DNA from 3 places in the Kitasatospora sp. NPDC127060 genome. Region 3 is predicted to be linked to each of the others. Evidence: riboswitches for the same ligand, from Rfam matches in the RefSeq annotation. Region 3 holds a riboswitch; each other region holds the start of a gene.
The links. A riboswitch is a leader RNA that binds a small molecule or an ion and turns the genes downstream of it on or off. The one in region 3 is predicted to bind S-adenosylmethionine.
Positions count from the first base shown of each region.

Region 1: it holds a riboswitch for S-adenosylmethionine, as region 3 does, so the genes downstream of both, thrC (threonine synthase) here and ACFWIS_RS29165 (IclR family transcriptional regulator) in region 3, are expected to answer to the same signal.
Region 2: it holds a riboswitch for S-adenosylmethionine, as region 3 does, so the genes downstream of both, ACFWIS_RS24565 (aminotransferase class V-fold PLP-dependent enzyme) here and ACFWIS_RS29165 (IclR family transcriptional regulator) in region 3, are expected to answer to the same signal.

Region 1 covers NZ_JBHXEG010000041.1:4,842-10,312, reverse strand. The annotation lists gene groL (chaperonin GroEL) at 1-415, opposite strand, end outside; gene ACFWIS_RS22305 (cold-shock protein) at 740-943, opposite strand; gene ACFWIS_RS22300 (MoaD/ThiS family protein) at 1,495-1,773, opposite strand; gene thrC (threonine synthase) at 1,801-3,081, opposite strand; SAM riboswitch class I at 3,099-3,234, opposite strand; gene ACFWIS_RS22290 (glucosyl-3-phosphoglycerate synthase) at 3,378-4,409, shown strand; gene ACFWIS_RS22285 (trehalose-6-phosphate synthase) at 4,448-5,471, shown strand, end outside.
Region 2 covers NZ_JBHXEG010000048.1:20,446-25,916, reverse strand. The annotation lists gene ACFWIS_RS24585 (NYN domain-containing protein) at 1-291, opposite strand, end outside; gene ACFWIS_RS24580 (hypothetical protein) at 422-685, opposite strand; gene ACFWIS_RS24575 (rhomboid family intramembrane serine protease) at 916-1,698, shown strand; gene ACFWIS_RS24570 (Lrp/AsnC ligand binding domain-containing protein) at 1,740-2,021, shown strand; gene ACFWIS_RS24565 (aminotransferase class V-fold PLP-dependent enzyme) at 2,039-3,403, opposite strand; SAM riboswitch class IV at 3,456-3,573, opposite strand; gene trpD (anthranilate phosphoribosyltransferase) at 3,753-4,829, opposite strand; gene ACFWIS_RS24555 (hypothetical protein) at 4,947-5,372, opposite strand.
Region 3 covers NZ_JBHXEG010000064.1:8,147-13,617, reverse strand. The annotation lists gene ACFWIS_RS29180 (hydroxymethylcytosylglucuronate/cytosylglucuronate synthase) at 1-343, opposite strand, end outside; gene ACFWIS_RS29175 (class I SAM-dependent methyltransferase) at 647-1,438, shown strand; gene ACFWIS_RS29170 (hypothetical protein) at 1,509-1,766, opposite strand; SAM riboswitch class I at 1,895-2,037, shown strand; gene ACFWIS_RS29165 (IclR family transcriptional regulator) at 2,237-2,950, shown strand; gene ACFWIS_RS29160 (hypothetical protein) at 3,032-3,718, opposite strand; gene ACFWIS_RS29155 (N-acetylmuramoyl-L-alanine amidase) at 4,070-5,471, shown strand, end outside.

The sequences.
Region 1 (5,471 bases), on a different contig from region 3:
TCTCCACGTCGGTGGCCTGGGCCAGCAGCTGGTCCGAGACGGCCGCGACGGCCTTCTCGATGCCGCGCTTCAGGGCCATCGGGTTGGCGCCGGCGGCGACGTTGCGCAGACCCTCGCGAACCAGGGCCTGGGCGAGCACGGTGGCGGTGGTGGTGCCGTCACCCGCGACGTCGTCGGTCTTCTTGGCGACCTCCTTGACGAGCTCCGCGCCGATCTTCTCGTAGGGGTCCTCGAGCTCGATCTCCTTGGCGATGGAGACACCGTCGTTGGTGATCGTGGGGGCGCCCCACTTCTTCTCCAGCACGACGTTGCGACCCTTGGGGCCGAGCGTGACCTTCACCGCGTCGGCGAGCTGGTTCATGCCACGCTCAAGGCCGCGGCGAGCTTCCTCATCAAAGGCGATGATCTTGGCCATCAGAAGTGGTCCTCCGGGACACGGTCGACTGCTCGGACCAAGGGGTGCCCGCGACGGACGGCCCTGGTGTGCGGAGGTCCATTCCCCTACCGCCCCCGGGGGCCTCACCGACCCGGTCCGCTGTCACTCTCACACTGTGAGTGCTAACGCCAATGATTAGCACTCCGGGTGGTCGAGTGCAAGCCCAATCCACAACCCGCGAGCCGCCGTCCGGGCCGGCGCGGGTACGCGAACGGGCCCGTACGACGCGTGTCGTACGGGCCCGTCGAGAAGCAGGAGGTCCACCAGTCGTGGGCCGTGCCGAGCTCCTGGAGTCGGAAGGGGTCAGACCGCCGCGCGGACCATGTCCGCCTGCGGGCCCTTCTGTCCCTGGGAGATCTCGAACTCGACCCGCTGGCCCTCCTCGAGGGTGCGGTAGCCGTCCATCTGGATCGCGCTGTAGTGGACGAAGACGTCCGCACCACCGTCGACCGCGATGAAGCCGTAGCCCTTCTCCGCGTTGAACCACTTGACGGTGCCCTGAGCCATTCCGAACTCCCCTAGTGCTGTGCTGGCCCTTCACGGGCCCGCAGGTCGCGGGCCCGGGTCTGGTTTTGAAGGCCGGCCCGGGGAACCCCCCCTGAGCGCAGCCGTGCACGCCGCAACCCTCCGCACGGGGGCGCCGGACGGCTTCCGTGAGCGGGTGATTACGTCGACCGCCGCTGAATGTATCCGGATCGACGCCCTCTGCAACAGGGTCAACCGCCGGGAATTCCGCAGCCCTGCCAAGAGACAAGAGCGAACAAACCGGGAGGAAATCGGCATTGCACGCCGGACATAGCGGACGAATTACTCAAATGCCTGCAGGAATTCTGACATCTGCCTGACATGTTTCCCGACCCGGCGCCCAGGCCGGTCTCAGCGGCCGGACGACCTCCGGCGACGCACCCCGTCCGCCGGGAGCGGAGCCCTGTTCCCAGCAGAGCCACACTCTACTCCGACTCGACCCGGAATATTCCCGCCGAAATACGCGCGACCGCCCGCACATACGGGGAATCGAATTCCGTACGTGCGGGCGGCGCGGAAAAGAGCGGGGCGGCTCAGCAGCCGCCGGCCACCGCCGGAATGATCGAGACGCCGGCACCGTCCTTGATCTCGGTCGCCAGGCCCTCGGCGAAGCGCACGTCGTCGTCGTTCACGTACACGTTGACGAAACGGCGCAGCTTGCCGGTGTCGTCCAGGATCCGGGCCGAGATGCCGGCGTGGTTGCGCTCCAGGTCGGCGATGACCTCGGCCAGGGTGGCCCCCTCCGCGGTGACCTCGGCCGCGCCGCCGGTGTAGGTGCGCAGGATGGTGGGGATGCGGACGTTGGCGCTCATGACTCTCCTTGCGGGGTGGGGGGCGGTTCAGGCGGACGCGAGGCCGGCGGCGCGGAAGGCGTCCAGGCTCGGGCGGATCACGGCGGTCATCCCGGCCTCGGAGACGGCGTCCAGCGTCTTCAGGCCGTCGCCGGTGTTGATCGCGACGGTCTCCTTGGCCGGATCCAGCTGACCGGTCTCGACCAGCTTCTTCAGCACGCCGACGGTCACCCCGCCCGCGGTCTCGGCGAAGATCCCCTCGGTGCGGGCCAGCAGCCGGATCGCCGCCACCACCTCCGCGTCCGTGACGTCCTCGACCGCACCGCCGGTGCGGCGGGCGATGTCCAGCACGTACGGGCCGTCAGCCGGGTTGCCGATCGCCAGCGACTTGGCGATGGTGTCCGGCTTCACCGGCTTGATCACGTCCCGCCCGGCCTTGAAGGCCGCCGACACCGGCGAGCAGCCCTCCGCCTGGGCGCCGAAGATCCGGTACGGCCGGTCCTCGACCAGGCCCAGCTTGATCAGCTCCTGCAGCCCCTTGTCGATCTTCGTCAGCTGGGAGCCCGAGGCGATCGGGATGACGATCTGCTCCGGCAGCCGCCAGCCGAGCTGCTCGCAGATCTCGTACGCCAGCGTCTTGGAGCCCTCGCCGTAGTACGGCCGCAGATTGACGTTCACGAAGCCCCAGCCCTCGCCGGCCTGGTCCCCGATCAGCTCCGAGCAGAAGCGGTTCACGTCGTCGTAGTTGCCCTCGATGCCGACCAGCTCGCCGCCGTACACCCCGGCCATCACGACCTTGCCCTGCTCCAGGTCGTGCGGGATGAACACGCAGGACCGGAACCCGGCCCGGGCCGCCGCCGCGCCCACCGCACCGGCCAGGTTGCCGGTGGAGGAGCAGGACAGCGTGGTGTAGCCGAACGCCCGGGCCGCCTCGATCGCACACGCGACCACCCGGTCCTTGAACGAGTGGGTCGGGTTGCCGGAGTCGTCCTTGATGTGCAGCTGCGCGGTGAACCCGAGCTCCCGGCCCAGGTTGTCCGCCTTCACCAGCGGGGTCCAGCCGGGGTTCAGGTTGGGCTTCGAAGCGACGTCGGCCGGCACCGGCAGCAGCGGCGCGTAGCGCCAGATGGACGCGGGGCCGGACTCGATCCGCTTGCGCAGCTCCTCGGCGCGCTCGCTCCCGAACTCGTACGCGATCTCCAGCGGCCCGAAGCACTCCAGGCAGGCGAAGTCGGGACCGAGCGGGAAGCGGGTTCCGCACTCCCGACACGACAGCGCGGCGGCGGGGCCGAGGTCGACGGATACGGGTGCGGCAGTGTCGATAGCCATGATGGCGGAGGCCTCTCTCCTCATCTTCCCCGTGGCGCGGGCGCGCCACAGGCCGGAATTGGCACCTGTCCCGCCGGGGCCTGTCGACGACAGCCGAGCGAGAAGGTTGCCGGGACGTCAACGGGCCGTTCCCTCAGTCCCTCTGGATGAGCTTGTGAAGTTATGGTTCAGCGGCGACCCCGGCGTGCGAAGGTCCGACCGCTGTACGAAGACTGTATCCGAAGGCGTCAACCTCGAACGGGACCGTCCGCCACGCGAGATGGCCCGTTCCACCTATCCCGCCGAGGAGAGTCACCGTGCCCGCCGAACCGACCCCCGCGCTCCTCCCGCAGGCGGCGTCCTGGCTCCGCCGCCGCTCGTGGAGCGCGGCCGAGCGGCCGGTGCACACCCTGCTGGAGGCCAAACAGCGCACCGGCCGCACCGTCAGCGTCGTCCTCCCGGCGCTCGACGAGGAGGCCACCGTCGGCGACATCGTCCGCACCGTCCGCCGCGAGCTGATGGAGCGGGTGCCCCTGGTCGACGAACTCGTCGTGGTGGACTCCGGCTCCACCGACGCCACCGCCGCCGTCGCCGCCGAGGCCGGCGCCCGGGTGGAACACCGCGACCGGATCCTCCCCCGGCTGCCCGCCGTCCCCGGCAAGGGCGAGGTGCTCTGGCGCTCCCTGCTGGTCACCCGCGGCGACATCGTCTGCTTCGTCGACGCCGACCTGCGCGAGTTCGACCCGGCCTTCGTCTCCGGCATCGTCGGCCCGCTGCTGACCGACGAGTCCATCCAGCTGGTCAAGGCCATGTACGACCGCCCGCTGGAGACGGACAGCGGCGCGGTCGTCCCGGCCGGCGGCGGGCGGGTCACCGAACTCGTCGCCCGCCCCCTCCTCAACCTCCACTGGCCCGAGCTCGCCGGATTCGTCCAGCCGCTCGGCGGCGAGTACGCGGCCCGCCGCTCACTCCTCGAACGGCTGCCCTTCCCCACCGGCTACGGCGTCGAACTCGGCCTGCTGGTCGACGCCCTGGACCTGGTCGGCCTGGACGCCCTGGCCCAGGTCGACGTCGGCGTCCGGCACCACCGCCACCAGGACAGCCAGGCCCTCGGCCGGATGGCCGCCACCATCTACCGCACCGCCCTCGAACGCCTCGACCGCACCCACCGCCTCAAGGCCTCCGCCGACCTCGTCCACCCCCACCTCACCCAGTTCAGCCGCGCCCCGGAGACCCTCCCCCGGCCTTCGGCCGGGGGGACCCCCATCTTCACCCCCCACACCCACCCCGTGACGGCCCTGGAGCGCCCCCCGATGCACACCCTCCCCGAGTACGCGATCCGGCACTGAAACGTTTGCGGCCCCCACCCCCCGGCAAGATGCCAACCATGGGCGATCTCACGACCGAACGTTCGAGTGCGACCGGAACCGCCCCAGTCCTGGTGGCCTCCAACCGGGGACCGGTGTCCTTCAGCACCGCCGACGACGGCACGCTGACCCTGCGCCGCGGCGGCGGCGGCCTGGTCTCCGGCCTCTCCGCGATCGACGACCCCACCGCCGTCTGGGTCTGCGCCGCACTCGGTGACGCCGACCGCAGAGCCGCCCGGGAGGCCCCCGACGGCCGCCTCGACCTCGCCGGGCACGAGGTCGGCGGCCAGGCCGTACGGATGCTCGACATCGACCGGGAGACCTTCGCCCACGCCTACAACGGCGTCGCCAACTCCACCCTCTGGTTCGTCCACCACATGCTCTACGCGACCCCCACCGCGCCCTCCTTCGACGCCGCCTTCCGCACCGAATGGGCCTCCTACCAGGCCTACAACACCGCCTTCGCGAACGCGCTGGCCGCCGAAGCCGCCCCGGACGCCGCGGTCCTGGTGCAGGACTACCACCTCTCTCTCACCCCGGCCCTGCTCCGGCAGGCCCGCCCCGACCTGCGGATCGGCCACTTCTCCCACACCCCCTGGGCCCCGCCCGAGTACTACCGGATGCTCCCCGACGACGTCGCCCGGGCCGTCCTGACCGGCATCCTCGGCGCCGACCGGGCCGGCTTCCTCACCGAACGCTGGGCCCGCGCCTTCGCCGCCTGCTGCGAGGACCTCCTCGGCGCCGAGTTCGACCCCGCCGCCCTCACCGTCACCCACCAGGGCCGCACCACCCACCTCGGCGTCCACGCCCTGGGCGCCGACGCGGACTTCCTCCGCGAGCGCGCCCACCGCCCCGACGTGGACGACCGCCTCACCGGGCTGCGCGCCGCCGTCGGCGACCGCCGCACCATCGTCCGGGTCGACCGCACCGAGCTGAGCAAGAACATCGTCCGCGGCCTCCAGGCCTACCGGCACCTGCTCCGCACCCGCCCCGAGTGGCACGACCGGGTGGTCCACATCGCCTTCGCCTACCCGTCCCGCACCG
Region 2 (5,471 bases), on a different contig from region 3:
CAGCGCGGTGGCCGCGTACTTCGCCCGCCGCGCGGGGGTGAACTTGGCGTACTGACGCAGGCTCTGCGGCAGTTCCCCGGGCGGCAGCCCGCCCAGCGCGTCCGAGGCCAGCCCGACCACCCGTCGGCGCACGCCCTCGGGCAGCGGCCGGTCCAGCTTCTCGGCCGGGTGCTCCGCCGCGGCACCCGGGGCAGGGGGCTCGGACGGGACCGTCCCGGCGGCCGGCTGCGGTGCCTGCGCAGCGGGCTGAAGCCCCTGCGGTTCGCCGGGCTCCCTCGCTGCGTCCACCACGTCCTCGGCTCCGATCCTGATCCAGCGGGTGCGGCCGCGGCCGCCCCTGTCGTCACGCTCCGTGCGTCTTGTCTGTATTGTCCCGTGCGGTGGACGGCCGCGTCGCGCACCGCCCGCCGCACCGGAGGGGTCAGCCCTGCGCGGCGGGGGCCTCCGCGCCCTCGGCGCCCGGGCGGGCCACCAGCTCGACCTGGTCCACCGCGTTGCACCAGCGGCAGCGCACCGACTCGATCGTCTCGCTGTGCACCTCGGTCTCCTCGACCTCGGACTCGCCGGCCAGGTCGAAGTGCAGGAACTCGGTCACCCGCGCGGTACGGGTCACGTCGAAGCGGGTGAGGTTGCCGCACAGCGTGCAGCGCCAGCGCGTCTCGGCGGTCAGGGCGGGGACGGTCATCGGGGATCCTCTCGGCTGGTTCCCTGGGTGGGCTAGGCGCTCCCCCCGGAGCCCCGGCGTCGGCGGCGGGAGGCGGGATTGCCCGGCCCAAGCCTATTGCCTGGGGCAACCATCAGGACCACCGGTCAGCCGAGATGACCGGAGCCCGTTCCGGCCCACCGGACGGACCGGTAGTCCACCTGCCGTAAACCGCCGTGTCACCTGCCGCGCCCGGAGGGATGCTTGGCCGCATGGCGCTCGCGACCCCCGGCCACACCGACGCCCGGGACGGCCGCCCGGCGGTGGCCGCCCCGGCGGTCACCTACGCCCTGATCGCGGTCAACACCCTGGTCTTCCTGCTCGGCCCGGCGGCCGGCGTCAACCCGCTGTACGGCACCGGCCAGGCCCGGATCTGCGCCGAGCAGCGCTACGAGCAGCGCTGGGGAGCCGTCCCCGCCGAACTGCTGACCGGCCACCCGCTCACCGCCGAGCAGCTGGCCGAGGCCCCCGACCCGGTCCCCGGCTGCCCCGCCGCCCCCACCCCGGGCAAGCACCCCGCCGTGTCCGCCCTCACCGGCCTCTTCCTGCACGCCGGCTGGCTGCACCTGCTGGGCAACCTGCTCTTCCTCCACGTCTTCGGCCCCACCGTCGAACGCCGGGTCGGCCGGGCCAGGTACCTCCTCTTCTACCTTGCCGCCGGCAGCCTGGCCTCGTACGGCTTCGCGCTCGCCGAGGCCCGCTCGCCGGACTCCACCCGGGTCCTGATCGGCGCCTCGGGCGCGATCGCCGCCGCCCTCGGCGCCTACCTGCGCTTCCACCCGCGGGCCCGGGTGACCACCCTGGTCCCGCTGCTCCTCTTCCTCCCGCTGCGCTTCCCGGCCTGGCTGGTGCTCGGCCTGTGGTTCGCCCTGCAGTGGTGGTCGGTGCACTCGGCCGGGCCCGGGGTGGCCTACCTGGTGCACGTGATCGGCTTCTCGGCCGGCTTCCTGTACGCCTGCACCGTGGTCGGACACCCCCCGAGACGGCCCGGCTGAGGCCCGATACGCTGGCCGCACCCCATGAAGGAGCCCGCACAGTGATCACTGCCATCGTCCTGATCAAGACCAGTGTCGACCGCATCCCGGAGATCGCCGAGGCCATCGCCGCGATCGAGGGGGTCAGCGAGGTGTACTCGGTGACCGGTGGCTACGACCTGGTGGCAATGGTCCGGGTGCGCCGTCACGACGACCTGGCCGAGGTCATCCCGGGCCGGCTCAACAAGGTCCCGGGCGTGGCCCACACCGAGACCCAGATCGCCTTCCGCACCTACTCCCAGCACGACCTGGAAGCGGCCTTCGCCCTCGGCCTGGACGAGTAGCGGTCCGCCCGCACCCCTCAGCCCTCGCGTCGGGTGTCGGCGACGCAACGGCCGCCCTCGTTGCGGTAGTTCCACGCCGCGCCGTCGGTGACCAGCTCGCGGACGGCGGTCAGGAAGCGCTCCACGTGCTCGTCCGGCGTGCCCGCCCCGAAGCTCACCCGGATCGCGTTCAGGCTGCGCTCGCCCGGCAGCGAGGGCTCGGGCGCCCCGCACTCGGACGGAGCGACGTCCTCGTCCCCCAGGAGGGTCCGCACCAGCGGGTGGGCGCAGAACAGCCCGTCGCGCACCCCGATGCCGTACTCGGCGGACAGCGCGGCCGAGAAGTGCGAGCTGTTCCAGCCCCGGACGACGAAGGACAGCACGCCCACCCGGGCCGAGCCGGCGCCGAACAGGTTCAGCACCCGGACCTCCGGAATCTCCGCCAGCCCGGCCGTCAGCCGGTCGACCAGTTGCCGCTCCCGGGCCTCCAGCGCGTCGAAGCCGGCCTCGGTGAGCGCCCGACAGGCCGAGGCGATCGCGTAGGCGCCGATCACGTTGGGCGAGCCGGCCTCGTGCCGGGCCGGGCCGGTGTGCCACTGGACCGCCACCGAGCCGTCCGCCTCCCGGGCCACCGTCCGGGTCGCCCCGCCGCCGGCCAGGTACGGCTCGGCCGCGTCCAGCCAGTCGGCCCGCCCGGCCAGCACCCCGGCGCCGAACGGCGCGTACAGCTTGTGGCCGGAGAAGGCGATCCAGTCGACGCCCAGCTCGCGCACCGAGACCCGGTGGTGCGGGGCCAGTTGGGCGGCGTCCAGCACCACCCGGGCGCCGTACCGGTGCGCGGTCGCGGTCAGCTCGGCGACCGGCCACAGCTCGCCGGTCACATTGGAGGCGCCGGTGACGCACAGCAGCTTGGGGCCCTCGGGCGCGGCGGCCAGCGCGGTCTCCAGCGCCTCCACCGCCTCGGCCCGCGAGCGCGGCGCCCGCAGGTACCCGACCTCCAGCCCGGCGTGCGCCCAGGGCAGCAGCGAGGCGTGGTGCTCGGTCTCGAAGGCGAACACCCGGGTGCCGGCCGGCACCGCCGCGGCCAGCAGGTTGAGCGAGTCGGTGGTGGCGCGGGTGAAGACCACCTGGTCGCCCTCGCGCAGGTCGAGGAACTCGGCGACGGTCCGTCGGCTCTGCTCGAACAGGTCGGTGGACAGCTGCGAGAGGTACCCGGCCCCGCGGTGCACGCTGCCGTAGTACGGCGCGTAGGCGGCGACGTCGTCCCACACCCGCTGGAGCGCCGGCGCGCTGGCCGCGTAGTCGAGCGCCGCGTAGCCGACCTTCGCACCGCTGGCCAGCGGCACCTGGACGTCGTGGCCGAGGACGGCGAGCGGGGCGGCGGTTTCGAGAGCGAGGGACATGAGGATGCACTCCTTCACGGGGTAAGGGACCCCGGGAGTACTCGTCGTCCGGTGTCCGCGCTTGTCGCGCGGACGGTGTGCCCGGCGACCCGGTCCTCACCCAGGGCACCCCGCCACGGACGGAGGGTTGCCGGACAGCAAGCTGGGGCTTGACGCTGTCACTCATGACCTGGCGAAGACTCTAGGTCGGGTACGTCGGACGGTCAAACGGCCATCCACCATCCGGACGGCGTCTTCGCCCCTCGCCTCCGGGGCGCTCCGACCCGGCGCCGACGCTCGGGGCGCATCGGCTCGGGGCGCGCGCGAAGGGCCCGTGCCGACGAACCGGCACGGGCCCTCAAGTGCCGCCTCAGATCCGGCTGGTGGCCTCCGACCAACGCCGCAGCAGGTCCTGCGCCCGGCCCGAGTCGATCGCCTCCGCCGCCCGCACCATGCCCGCCGCGAGCTGCTCGGCCAGCGGCGCGTCGCCCATGTCGAGCGCGACCAGCGCCGCCGCGGTGTTCAGCAGGACGGCGTCCCGCACCGGCCCGCGCTCCCCGGCCAGCAGCCGGCGCGCCACCTCGGCGTTGTACGCGGCGTCGGCCCCGCGCAGCGCCTCGATGCCGACCAGTTCGATGCCGACGTCCCGCGGGTCGAAGGTGGTCTCGGTGACCCCCCCGTCGCGCACCACCCAGACCCGCGAGGTGGTGGTGATGGTCAGTTCGTCCAGGCCGTCGTCGCCGCGGAACACCAGCGCCGTCGCCCCGCGCCGGGCGAGCACCCCGGCGATCAGCCCGGACAGCCGGGTGTCGAAGCAGCCGATGGCGTGCGAGGTGACCTTCGCCGGATTGGTCAGCGGGCCGAGGAGGTTGAACGCGGTGGGCACCCCGAGGTCGCGCCGCGCGGTGGCGGCGTGCCGCATCGAGGGGTGGAACTTCGCCGCGAAGCAGAAGGTGAGCCCGACCTCCTCGGCCACCTCGGCCACCCGCCGGGGGGAGAGGTCCAGCACCACCCCGAGCTTCTCCAGCACGTCCGAGGACCCGCTGGACGAGGAGGCGGCCCGGTTGCCGTGCTTGACCACCTTGGCCCCGGCCGCCGCCGCGACGATCGCCGACATGGTCGAGATGTTGACGGTCTTCGCCCGGTCCCCGCCGGTGCCGACGATGTCGACCGCCGGGCCGGGGATCTCCAGCGGCTCGGCGTGCTCGTACATCGCGTCCACCAGGCCCGCGACCTCGTCGACCGTCTCGCCCTTGGCCCGCAGCGCCACCATGAACCCGGCCACCTGGACGGGGGACGCCTCGCCGCTCATGATCCGGTCCATCGCCCACGCGGTGGACGAGCGGTCGAGGTCCTCCCCCTTCAACAGCGCCGCCAGGAGGTCCGGCCAGGTGCGGACCACCTGCGCGGGGTCGGTACCACCGTTCGCAGGGTTCACGTTCACCATGGCTGACTCCAGCTGTTGTCGGTTCCCCGCTCGGGGGACGTCCGTACGGATGGAGCCAGCCTATCGAGCGGCGGGGTCCCTACGGCCCCGTCTTCTCTAGTACTGAGACGGCGCTGTTCAACGCGTGGCCGGGGCCCGCTTGGCCACCCGTGCCCGCAGCAGGGTGGCGACCGCCTCGGCCAGCGCCACCGGGTCCACCGGGTGGGAGATCGCGGCGTCGGCCCGGCTCCAGGCGGCGAGCCAGGAGTCCTGCGGCCGGCCGATCAGCACCAGCACCGGCGGGCAGCCGTAGATCTCGTCCTTGAGCTGGCGCCCGAGGCCGAGGCCGCCGGCCGGCACCGCCTCGCCGTCCAGCACGCAGAGGTCGATGCCGCCCTTCTCCAGCGCCTTGATCACCGCGGGGGTGGTCGCGCACTCGAGGTAGGACAGCTCCGGAAGATCCTCGGCGGGCCGACGGCCGAGTGCCGTCAGCACCTGCTCGCGGGTGTTGCGGTCGTCGCTGTAGACGAGGACGGTGAGCGTCTCGTCGGTCGTGTACGCCATGGGCCCTGCTCCCTCAAGTGTGATCCGGACCACGTTCACCTGATCCGGATGCTACCCCCGTTTCACCCGTCGCCGGTCCCCCTCGCGCACGTTCCCCCT
Region 3 (5,471 bases):
GCAGGCTGTCCACGAACACCACCGGGACCCCGCAGGCCCGAAGCGCCTTCGCCAGGCCGCCGTCCAGCACCACCAGCGCCGCCTGCACGCGCTGCGTCCGGACGATCCGGGTCAGTTCCTCCGCCGACCGGTGCTCCGGCAGGTCGAACCAGCGCTCCACCGGGTGCTCGGCGAGCACCGGCCTGCCCAGCCCCGAGGCCAGCCCGATGAATCTCAGCCGGTCGCCGTCGCGTCCCCGGAGGGCGGACAGCACCGCGCTCAGCTTGCCGGAACTGCCCCAGCCGAACTCGACCCCGGCCACGGCGACCGTCCGGGTCTCCGTCCTCGCCGTCGTTGACGTCATTCTCGTCGTCACCCGTACCAACTCCCCCGCCCGTTCCGGATTTCCGGTCGCCATTTCCTGTCGTTCCGTATTCGTACCAGGCCTGAGATCGTGGGGCGGTTCGACTACCTACGGAAAAACGAAAGCTAACCACCTAACTAGGTGAAATTGGCCTTCGATGAATTGACGACGGGCAGTCAATCTGATGTACGAGCAACACGCGGGCAGGAACGTGCCTGCGCCCGACGGCCGAGGCGGCGGGCTGCAATGGGCGCCCATCCAAATCCGCACCCCAGCCGTATCGATCCCCAGGAGGGCCACCAGATGGAACAGTTGGCGGACGACACCGATCCGGTCCGCGTGCTGGAGACCTCCGGCGCCGACTACCGGCGGGCCTTCGACCTCTTCCTCGCCGGCACCGACGAGAAGCCCCGCACCCACGCCAGGCTGACCGAGGTCGCCACCGGTCTCCCGCACCGCCGGGTCCTGCTGGACCTCGGCGCCGGCGACGGCCGCACCACCGCCCACCTGGCCCGGTACTTCGACCGCACGATCGCCGTGGAACCGAGCGCCGCCATGCGGGAGGAGCTCGGCGCCGCCTGCCCGGGCGCCGTCGTCCTCCCCGAACCGCTGGACCGCGCCGAGCCGTCCGAGCCGGCCGACCTGGTCCACCTCTCCCACGTGCTCTACTACGTCCCGGAGCCCGACTGGCTCCCCACCGTCACCCGCGCCATCGAGTGGACGGCCCCCGGCGGCACCCTGCTGGTCGTCCTGCAGAACCCCGAGAGCCCCTGCATGAGGATGGCCGCCCACTTCACCGGCGTGCGCTACGACCTGAGCGCCCTCCTCGACGGCTTGCGCGCCCACCGCCCGGCCCACAGCTACGCCTTGGAGACCCTCGACCTCCACTACCGCACGCCCCACCTCGCCGAGGCCGTCGACGTCGCCGAGTTCATGGTCAACGTCGCCGACCTCGCCGCCCTGGACCCCCTCCCCACCCGGGCCGCCCTCACCGCCTACGTCCGGGAGCACTTCGCCCAGCCCGACGGCAGCTACTTGATCGGCCACACCCAGGACATGCTCACCGTTCGGCGCGCGTCGGGCGCCCGGCCCTGAGCCCCCGGGTCCGGCGGGCCCAGAGACCGGTGTCGCTCGGCCGGATGGCGGTCACCGGGCCCGGCAGGGTCTACCGGCCCGGCGCGGCGTCCTCGATGGCGGCGAGCAGGCGGGTGTGCACGGCGGTGGCGGCCGCGCGGGTGGCCGGGTCGGGGTCCTGCAGCTGAGGGGCGATCAGCTCGGCGGCCGCGGCGAGGACCGGAACCGGCACGGTCGCCTCGCGCAGGTGCAGGAGTTGGGAAGCGGCCCGTTCGCCGGGCGTGGCCCTGGCGCGGGCGTCGGGGATCAGGGCGGTGAGGCCCCGGGGAGGCGGCTGAGTGCTGGTCACCCGTCGTATTCTTCCGCGCCCCGGCCACCCCGCCGACCGGTCCCGGTGTGTCGGCCCCTGGGGTTCCGGGGGTGGAGGTGCGGGAAAGGTTTGGCGGGATGCCCCGGAAATCTTGTATGGTTCTCCGCGAATCATCCAGAGGGGTGGAGGGACCGGCCCTACGAAGCCCCGGCAACTCCCCGTTCGACTCGGCGTCCGAAGTACGCGCCGTGCCGTCCGGGGTCAGTGCCAACTCCGGCCTGTCGCCAACGTGGCGCGGGGAAGATGAGGAGACACGGTGCTCTCTGTGCTGTCCTTCGTCCGGGCGCTTCCCGCCCCGGCCCTTTCGCGTACCCATCTCGTGTCCGGCGCAGGCAATCGGCCCGCTTCGCAGGCCCGTCCTCGCTGACCGCCCCGCTCCCACCCCCATCGGAGCGCCCGTGAGCCGAACCCACCCACGGCCACGGGATCTGAGACTGGAGTACCCGTCCATGGAGAACACGAGCGGTGTCGGCGTGCTCGACAAGATCACCTCGATCCTCGGCACCCTGGAGGCCGGACCGGCCACCCTGGCCGGCCTGGTCGACGCCACCGGCCTGGCCCGGCCGACCGCCCACCGGATCGCCGTCGCGCTGGAACACCACCGCCTGCTCGGGCGTGACCTGCAGGGCCGGTTCGTCCTCGGGCCGCGGCTCACCGAGCTGTCGGTGGCCGCGGGTGAGGACCACCTGCTGACCGCCGCCGGCCCGATCCTCACCCAGCTGCGCGACGTCACCGGTGAGACCGCCCAGCTCTACCGCCGGCAGGGCGAGGTCCGGGTCTGCGTGGCGGCGGCCGAGCGCCTCTTCGGCCTGCGCGACACCGTTCCGGTCGGTCTGGCCCTGCCGATGAAGGCCGGGTCCGCCGCCCAGGTGCTGCTCGCCTGGGAGGAGCCCGAGCGCCTCCACCGGGGGCTCCAGGGCGCCCGTTTCACCGCCACCGCCCTCAGCGGGGTCCGGCGCCGGGGCTGGGCCCAGGCCGTCGGCGAACGCGAGCCCGGCGTCGCCTCCGTCGCCGCGCCCGTGCGCGGTCCGGGCGGGCGGGTGGTGGCCGCCGTCTCCGTCTCGGGCCCGATCGAACGGGTCACCCGGCACCCCGGCGCCCGCCTCTCCCAGGCGGTGGTCGAGGCGGCCGGCCAGCTGAGCGAGGCGCTGCGCCGATCCTGATCCGCCGGCCTGCGACAGTGCGACGGTGCGCCGTGGTCCCGCACTGCGGTGCACCGCTCCGCCGCGGCGGTCAGGCGGGTGTCAGGAGTCGCCGGGGACGGTGAACCGGTAGCCGGCCGTGCGGAGCCGCGGCAGGTAGCGGTGGACGGCTTCGGCGGTCTGGGAGCGGTCGGCCGGTCCGCCCGGGGCCGGGACGAACCCGGGTGTGAGGCAGCCGTCGTGGTTGAGGACGATCGAGCCGGTCCGGGCCCCGGTGAGCACCCGGTCCACGCCGATCCGCGCCCGCTCCCGCAGCCCTTCGTCACCGGTCTCGGCCATGCCCTCGTCGTCCAGGTCGAGGCCGTCGTACCCGGCGCTCCCGGCGATCCCCATGCGCGCGTCGACGTGGGCGGCGCGGCGGGCCGGGTCGCTCAGGAGTTCTGCCATGGCCGTGGCGTCGGGGGTTTCGATGACGGTGGGCACGACCCCGGTCCGCTTCTCGTGCAGCCGGTCCACCGTGCGCCGGTCGCCCGCGCCGGAGCAGCCGCCGATGGCGGTGTCGGAGCTGGCCTCGTACCAGAAGGGACTGACGGTGTGGAGTTGGGAAGCGTGCCGCAGCGCGTCCTCCAGGACAGCCTCCCCGCCCCACCACGGCAGCCAGGCCGATGCGGTCCGGGCGGGGCGGTAGGTGCCGGCGGCGCTCCCGGAGGTGGCGGGGCGAGCGACCAGGGCGAGGGCGGCGAGGACGGTACCCGCGGCGCGGACGGGTGAGGGGAGCGCGATCGTCATGGCGGTCACCCTCCACAGCCGGTGCGGAGAGTGCGCCCGTTCCCGCCGACCCGACGCGGAAGGCGACCGAACGGCACACCGGGGCTGTCGTCCAGGACCGACACGCGGGGACGCTGCGGACCTCCGCGGGGCGCGGCCGCGTGTTAGAACTCTGGGGGCCACCGGAGCGCGGGTGAGGTCAGCCCCCGGCGCCCGGCCGGGGCCGGCACACTGGGCGTCCTCGCCCGCGGAACCGACTGCACGACCGGGCGGACTGCGCCCATCAGACCCTCGTCCTGGGCCCGGGCGGCGAGCGCTACGACGTGCTGCGCAGCTTCAGGGTCCGCTGAAACCGGAGTGGTGACTGTCATCGTGAGACCCGTCCTGGGCGTCCTGTCCGCCTTGCTCGCCGCTGTCTGCGCGGCCCCGCAGGTCGCATCGGGCGCGGCCCTCGAAGCGCCGGGCGACGGCCGACAGATCCGATTGCAGGAGCAATTCGCCTCGGCGGCAGCGGAGTTCGGAGTGCCGGTGGGGGTGCTCCTGGCGCTGGCCTACCAGGAGAGCCGCTGGGAGTCCCACCGGGGCAGGCCGAGCACCACGGGGAACTACGGGGTCCTGGGCCTGACCGACGTCGACCTCGCGGCAGCCCGCGGCAAGGACTCGCCCGCGCTGCACACGCTGCGCGCCGCGGCCGCGCTGATCGGCCGCCCGGCCGAGGAGTTGAGGCGCGACACCCTGCAGAACCTCCGCGGCGGCGCCGCCCTGCTGGCGTCGTACCGGCGTACCAGCGCGGGCTCGGCGGGCGGCAGGCCGGGCGACTGGTACGGGGCGGTGACGGCCTTCGGGAGGGGTGCCCCGGCCGACGGGGGAGCGGACGGCGGCGACGACGGCGGTCTGCTCGCGGACCGGGTGTTCGAGACCCTGCGCACGGGCGCGGCGCGGACCACCGCCGAGGGCGCCCGGATGCGACTGGCCGCCGACCCGGACCTCGTGCCGCCGGACCGGCCCCGACCGCCGTCGCGCCGAGCCGCCGGGCCGGCCGCCGAGTGCCCCGAACACCTCGACTGCGCGTTCGTGCCCGCCGCGTACGCGCTGATCGATCCCAAGGACCCTTCCTCGTACGGGAATTACAACCCGGTCGACCGGCCGGCGGACGGTCTGCAGATCCGCCACATCGTGGTGCACGACACCGAGGGCAGCTACACCTCGGCGGTGGACACCTTCCAGGACCCGCGCGAGCAGGTCAGCGCGCACTACCTCGTGCGCGCCTCCGACGGCCATGTCGCGCAGCTGGTGCGCACGCGGGACATCGCCTGGCACTCGGGCAACAAGACCGTCAACATGCACAGCATCGGGATCGAGCACGAGGGCTTCGCACTCCCCACCGACCGCCCGACCTGGTACTCGGAGCAGCTCTACCGCTCCTCCGCTGAGCTGGTGCGCTACCTGGCGGAGCGGTTCGGTATCCCGCTGGACCGGCAGCACGTCATCGGCCACGAGGAGGTTCCGGCGCCGACCCAGGAGGCGGTGTCCGGCATGCACACGGACCCGGGCCCCTTCTGGGACTGGGACCACTACCTGGAGTTGCTCGGCGTGGCGCTCCCGACGAGCCCCGACCAGGGTCCGCCGCGCCCTGGCGACACCGTGACCATCGCCTCGGCCACCGAGGAGGCCGGCCGACCGTCCGCACCGGGCACACCCGGCGCACCGTCCGCACCGGGCACACCCGGCACACCGTCCGCACCGGGCACACCCGGCGCACCGTCCGCACCCG